Regions from separate parts of the Paenibacillus sp. AD87 genome, predicted to be linked through region 1. Evidence: riboswitches for the same ligand, from Rfam matches in the RefSeq annotation. Region 1 holds a riboswitch; the other holds the start of a gene.

Evidence for each region. Region 1 has a riboswitch for ZMP and ZTP ahead of gpAD87_RS27160 (TIGR01440 family protein). Riboswitches for the same ligand answer to the same signal wherever they lie in the genome.
Region 2: another riboswitch for ZMP and ZTP. It lies ahead of gpAD87_RS11290 (bifunctional 5,10-methylenetetrahydrofolate dehydrogenase/5,10-methenyltetrahydrofolate cyclohydrolase); the one in region 1 lies ahead of gpAD87_RS27160 (TIGR01440 family protein).

The regions. Positions count from the first base shown of each region.
Region 1 covers NZ_LXQN01000019.1:803,928-807,338, reverse strand. Annotated here, with positions in the region: gene glyA (serine hydroxymethyltransferase) at 1-350, opposite strand, end outside; gene gpAD87_RS27160 (TIGR01440 family protein) at 584-1,177, opposite strand; ZMP/ZTP riboswitch at 1,319-1,400, opposite strand; gene gpAD87_RS27155 (low molecular weight protein arginine phosphatase) at 1,517-2,089, opposite strand; gene gpAD87_RS27150 (manganese efflux pump MntP) at 2,214-2,774, opposite strand; gene gpAD87_RS27145 (L-threonylcarbamoyladenylate synthase) at 2,948-3,411, opposite strand, start outside.
Region 2 covers NZ_LXQN01000007.1:2,572,438-2,575,848, forward strand. Annotated here, with positions in the region: gene gpAD87_RS11275 (nitroreductase family protein) at 1-44, opposite strand, end outside; gene gpAD87_RS11280 (MarR family transcriptional regulator) at 65-547, opposite strand; gene gpAD87_RS11285 (copper amine oxidase N-terminal domain-containing protein) at 724-1,170, shown strand; ZMP/ZTP riboswitch at 1,295-1,376, shown strand; gene gpAD87_RS11290 (bifunctional 5,10-methylenetetrahydrofolate dehydrogenase/5,10-methenyltetrahydrofolate cyclohydrolase) at 1,429-2,280, shown strand; gene gpAD87_RS11295 (DUF817 domain-containing protein) at 2,448-3,212, shown strand; gene gpAD87_RS11300 (undecaprenyl-diphosphate phosphatase) at 3,229-3,411, shown strand, end outside.

The DNA of each region.
Region 1 (3,411 bases):
AGGTTCATACCAAGCACAGTATCACCTGGTTTCAGAGCCGCAAGGTATACTGCCATGTTCGCTTGTGCACCGGAGTGAGGTTGAACATTCACATGTTCTGCTCCAAACAATTCTTTGGCACGATCACGCGCGATATCTTCTACGATATCCACATGCTCACAACCACCGTAGTAACGTTTGCCTGGATATCCTTCAGCGTACTTGTTAGTAAGTACAGATCCCATTGCCTCAATAACCGCTTCGCTTACGATGTTCTCGGACGCGATCAGCTCAATGTTGTTTTGTTGACGTTTCAGTTCAAGATTCATCGCTTCCAGTACTGCCGGGTCATTCTTGCGCAATTGTTCCATGATTAAATTCCTCCCAGTTATAAGTGAAGTTATAAAGCGAAACTACAGTGGTTACACTCCTGACTTCGATTGCATCACCATCTTCCGATCGCTGTTATCCCCAGATTTTTCTGAACTCCCTTATAATAAGGGGGAAATCCGGGGATAAAGGCGAACGCTTTGCTTCTTCAGATTGGTGTTGCACTCTCCGTTTTCGTGTAAAGTCTAATTTGGCTTTATATAGGTTGAAGATATCAGTCACAAAATGTCGAATCTGGTTGCTCTTCCATACGATACACTGCACGCTCGCCGCCAATCAACTTCGGACGGGTCAGTGCTGTAGTTACACGGGCATCACCGATGTAGCGGAGTGCTGTTCTGAAAGGTACTGCCACATGCCGCAAATGCATGCCAATCATCGTCTCCCCAATATCCAGTCCCGCATGGGCCTGCACATGTTCAGCCAGGCATGGATCGGTCAGCGAGCGATACGCTGCGGATGCCATGGAACCACCTGCTTTGGGCACAGGTATTGCACCCACTTCAGTCAATCCAAGACGTGTAAGCAGTGAACGCTCCATAACCAGCGCACGGTTCAGGTGCTCACAGCATTGGAATACAACATCAAAACCGAACTCCTGCTGCACCTCGCGTATACCCGCAAGAAGCTGGTGCGCTACTTCAACAGCACCGCTTGTACCAATCCGTTTGCCTGCAACTTCACTTGTACTTGTACCGATCACAACGATCTGTCCAGGTCCAAGCTGTCCGGCAAGCGCCAGTTCACGCAGAATGGATGCGGTCTGTTCATGCAATCCGGGTTGTTCCGAATCTAACTCAATAGTCATCCTATCGCCTCCCGATAAAATCATGCCCGGCTTCCTCTTGGCTGCCCTTGGTATTCTCTTGTATGGCATTTCAGGTACTATTATAGCGAATAATCAGATGAAAGACGAAAAAAAGAGCAGTCTGCGGGTAACGCAGAATTGCTCTTTTGCCCAGGCGACCGGCCGTTTGTTCCGGTGCTCCATCGTGGTTATGCCCACTTCGTCGCCAGTTACACCGGATCCCTGTTTTCCCATTCATCATAAAACAACCTGCGTTTAAAATCAATGGGTAATTTACATCCCGTGTACGTTTTTTATATGGAAATCCATCGGTACTTGGGAATGATTAAACGAATCCAATTACTCCAACTTGTCCAAAAGTCTGTCGAGAGCAGTCCGAATCTCTGCCGCAGCGATGTTGTAATCGTCGCGACTGCCGCCAAACGGGTCCGAAATATCAAAGCTCGGAATGCGCTGTCTGATCTCGATTGCCCGCTCACGTTCAGATGCCAAAATCTCCTGACCTAGCGCACGTTTCATTTCGAATGTCGCAAACAGGCTGTCCAATTCCTGAAGATCATTCAAGACTTGCTCGTCATTTTCCGTATACTCTTTCAAGGTATATGTCTTGTGTACCGAGTCAGGAAAAACCTGCATGACATGCTGTTTATGACTGCGTGTCAACGTGAGAATCAGGTCGGCCCAGCCGACTAGGTTCGAGCTAAGGAGCGTCGAATGTGGGGGTCCCTCAACGTTGTGATCCCTTAATACGGCCTCCGCATGACGGGAAATCGGCATGCCCGTTGTTGCGGCTACACCTGCGGAACGAACGTCCACCTGAATGCCCCGCTCAGACGCCAGTTTACGTAAAAGTCCCTCCGCCATGGGGCTGCGACATGTATTCCCTGTACATACAAACAAAATATGTTTCATTGTGGTTAGCCTCCCCATTTTGCAAATGTTGTCGAATCATGTTTGAAACTCCATCTGAACCAATGAAACTCTTAATTATATATTGAAGACTGCACTAGGCTGTAATTATGGTTAACGTCGTTTTTTAAAATATAAACAGAAGTCCAAAAGCGAGCAAGATCGCTCCGCCGACCGCTTCCCCATAATCGCCCATATTTTGGCTCACACGCCGTCCCAACAGCAGACCCATGACGGACATTACTCCACCACAGACACCGAAAGCCAGTACCGTTAACACCAAATCACTGCTGAACATGCCGAGCGAAACTCCAACGGAAAACGAATCTACACTGACACTCAGTGAGAACAGAATCACTCCGAGCAGAGATCGATGATCCACCAGTTTGGTATCTCCCTCCCGGAAAGCGTTCAAGATCATATGGGCGCCGAGCAGGACCAGCAGACCGCCAGCTGCATACGTCGTAATGTCACCAAGCAGGGAACTGACATATTTGCCCGTATACATGCCGATGAGCGGCATGATGATGTGAAACAGGGCCGTTACGGTACTGATTCGCAATACGTCTCTCATACGAATGCCCTTCATGCCAATCCCGATGCCGAGTGAGAACGCGTCGAGTCCGAGAGCGACGGCCATAATCAAAATGGTTACCAACTGCCCTACATGGGCAGACACATCCCACATCCCCATACCCCCAAGTCACGTAAAGGTTCTTGTACACCTTATGCGGACAAGGACATAAACATGACCTGAGAAGACATTTTGCAATCCCGGCTCAAAAAAATTGAATTGCTAGTCGTAACTAGAGGACGGGTGCCAGAGGGAAATATTCATAGCGATATTATGGAAAAATGGAGCTATCGGTCACCGACCTGAATGAGTCGGTGACCTGCCGCCTTGAGCAGCCGGTTCATGACGGCTGCTCCCAGTCCTTCGCGCGAGCAGGCTTCAGCCACAATATATGTGGCGCCCTGCTCATCGCAGCTGCGCAGCGCGGCGTACAGCCGGCGCGCTGCTTCCTCCAGCTCGCTGGCTTCGCCCAGCGAGAACACGGCATCGGCGCGGTACTGCTCCGCGTGCTCGGCGAACGCCAGCACTGCGGTGCGCTCCCCGCGCTGCGCCGCCTCTGCGAGGGCGGCGCTGATCCAGGCCGCCACCGCTGCGGGCGGCCCCTCCACCACGCACAGCGCACCTGTGGGCGCGTAGTGCGTGTACTTCATGCCCGGCGAGCGCGGCGCCGGGCTGTCATCGCCACCGGGCCCCTCGGCGAGCAACGCCGGGTCCGTGGCGACACGGGCGGCAACGGCGGACAGCTGTTCCG
Region 2 (3,411 bases), on a different contig from region 1:
TTACGAATACTTCTCCGTTCCCTGATCAATTCTGCAAGACTCAAGTGTTTCACTCTCCTTCAGTTTATCTGGATTCCATATCCATGCTGCTGTCTTGAAGAAATTGAAGTATTATTTTCAGCTCCGGTTCCGAATATTTGTCCAAAGAACGATAGAACCGTTCAGCCTCAAGTACATGTAAACGTTCATGTAGTTCAAAGATCTTCTTGCCTTGTGGTGACAACCGGAAATAGCTCTCCTTTTTGTTGTCATTCATTTTCGTACGTTTAACGAATCCTTCCTCCAGCAGTTTGTTGCCGATCTTGGTAATGCTTGCTTTGGACAAATTCATCGCCTCGGCAATACCCGTGTTGTTAATAGGCTCATGCTTGCCAATGCAATCTATCATATGAATCGCGGTCAAATGCTGAGGGATTTTGTCCATGCTTTCCCGCTGGGCGATACTTAGAAAATGTTCAATTTCCGTATCCTTGTGATTCTCATATACATGTAAAAAGCGGATAAATTGGTCATACAGTAACTGTTTTGATCGATCGTTTGAATCCATTCTTCAATCGCTCCTTATTTACCTATAAATAATAAAAAAACCTTAAATAATGAATCTAATGCACTAATTCAACCGCAAATAGTTTACTTGTTAACAATAATATATCATAAGTGAGAACAGTTATCAACTATTTCCTCTGGTAAAAGAAAAAAATTAGAATTAAGCCCTTTTCTCAACTGTGGAACAAAGAACTAAAAAATATCACCATGACCAAAGGTGAAACGACAATACTTTTGACCATTAACTCTAAAAAGATACTGGTTAACCAAGAGGCAGTTTCTCTGGATGTTCCTGCGGAATTAAACGATAACACCACCTATGTCCCGGCGCGGTTTATCAGTCAAACTTTAGGCGCTGACGTGCAATGGAATCAACAAACCAGCCAAGCAACTATTACTCTTGATGGTAAGCAACTACAGGTAACGATGGCAAAACCCAAAGTGCAAGTGCCCAATACAAAGAGAATAACGGCCAAACAACAGCAAATCTTCGTTGACAAATTAAATGAAGCGACAAATCTGTCGTCCATTAAGCAAATTCGGACATACTTTAGCGCCTATTTTACAGATCGTTTTATCAATCAAATTATTCAGGATAAAGGGCTGGAAAGTAGATCATGTTGAATTTTCATTAATAGACGAGATACTTAATCCTTAAGATCATCTCTCTTGATAAGAGAAATCCATTAACTATTGAACAATTTTGCTTTTTCAAGTACTATCAATCTAAACAATCTAAACAATTTAAACGATCATATGTAACTGGCGAACACGGTGAACCGTGAGGGAGCATATGGTTTTGTAATAAGCCGTACGCCTGGGCAGAGGTAAGGAATATTTATTTCCTTGCCTCTTTTTTTATGTTGAAAGGGCGATGTGAAAATGAGAACTGACACACTGATCTTAAATGGACAAACGGTAGCGGATTTTATGAAAGAAGACATGGCCTCGAAGGTTGCCATTCTGAAGGAAAAAGGTATTCAGCCTTGTCTCGCAACAATTCTCGTCGGAGATGATCCTTCTTCAGCGACTTATGTGCGAATGAAAGGAAATGCTTGTGCTCGATTAGGCGTGCATTCTATTAAGGTCGTTCTTTCTGCGGATACCACCACGGATGAATTAATTCAAGAAATTAACAAGCTAAATGATGACCCTTCCGTACACGGTATTTTGCTTCAGCACCCTGTCCCGAATCACATCGATGAAAGAGCAGCTTTTGATGCCATTAGCATCGAGAAGGACGTTGACGGTGTTACGACTCTCGGTTTTGCACTTAATGCTTTTGGAGACGCAGAATTCCCTTCGTGTACACCACAGGCTATTATGCGCATTTTGGATTTCTACAATATTCAGATCGAGGGCAAACATGCAGTTGTCATCGGAAGAAGTCCAATTCTGGGCAAACCTGTCTCAGCCATGCTGCTCAACCGGAATGCAACGGTGACGACTTGCCACTCTAAAACCGTGAATCTGGAAGAAATCGTGAAGCTTGGCGATATCATAATTGCAGCCGTGGGCAAACCGCTCTTTATTAAAGGAGACTGGATTAAACCAGGTGCTGTCGTTATTGATGCAGGTTATAACAAAGGCAACGTCGGAGATGTGGACTACGAAGCTTGCTTTGTTCCTTCTTCAGCAATTACACCTGTACCGGGCGGTGTTGGTCCTGTAACGATTGCGACGCTCATTGAACATACGATTAAATCTGCCTACAAGCTGTCTGAAAATGCATAATTGAATTAGCCAAAAAACAAGGTCCCTCCAGTTGACGAGGGGCCTGTTTTGTTTTTGAATAAGCTCGAATTGAAAATAAGAAAATATATAGATCTTTTTTTCTCTTTTTACAAACGGACCATATCTATATTATTATGAACAAGGCTTAGGAAGGAGATAAACATAACTTGAAACCTTTAGTACAGCTCCTGCATTTTGGTTATCATCAGGCGATGAGTTGCATTTTTCCTGTGGCGATCTTTGGAACGTTGGCCCTTTCTAGCGTAATTCAGATACCCTTTCTTTATCGCTATGATGCCATTCTGCTTGTTTTATTAGCAGTACAATACCTTATGTACCGGAGCGGATTGGAAACACGTGATGAAATCAAAGTCATATGTATATTTCACGTGATTGGATTGGTACTGGAGATGTATAAGGTGTGGATGGGATCCTGGTCATACCCTGAGCCTGGTTATACCAAGCTCTTTGGCGTTCCCCTTTATAGCGGATTTATGTATGCAAGTGTAGCAAGCTTTATGTGCCAAATATGGCGCAGATTGCGTATGGACATGACAGGCTGGCCTGGGTTTGCATCTTCGGTTCTGTTAGGAGGAGCCATCTATATCAACTTTTTCACACATCATTTTATTCCCGATTTCCGTTGGTGGTTGACCGCTCTGGTATTTATTGTTTTTCGTAAAACATGGATTATCTATCGGGTACGATTAACTACCTATCGAATGCCGTTAACGCTCGCTTTTGTCATCGTAGGTTTTTTCATCTGGACTGCTGAAAATATAGCTACATTTTTTAACGGCTGGAAATACCCTGACCAGCATGACTCCTGGCAACTGGTCAGTTTTAGCAAGATCAGTTCGTGGTTCCTTTTGGTGATTATTAGTGTCATCATTGTGGCCCAACTGAAATATGTCAAAGCTAGTCGAAAATAATGAGTAGGAGGATACAATGGAAGACTTTATTTTGTGGTTGAAATATGTGTTATTAGGTATCGTACAAGGGGCTACAGAGCCTATTCCGGTTTCTTCAAGCGGACATTTGATTATCGTTCAACGACTGCTTGGCATGCAGCAGAACGGATTATCCTTTGAAATTTTGACAAACACAGCCTCACTGATTGCCATTATGTTT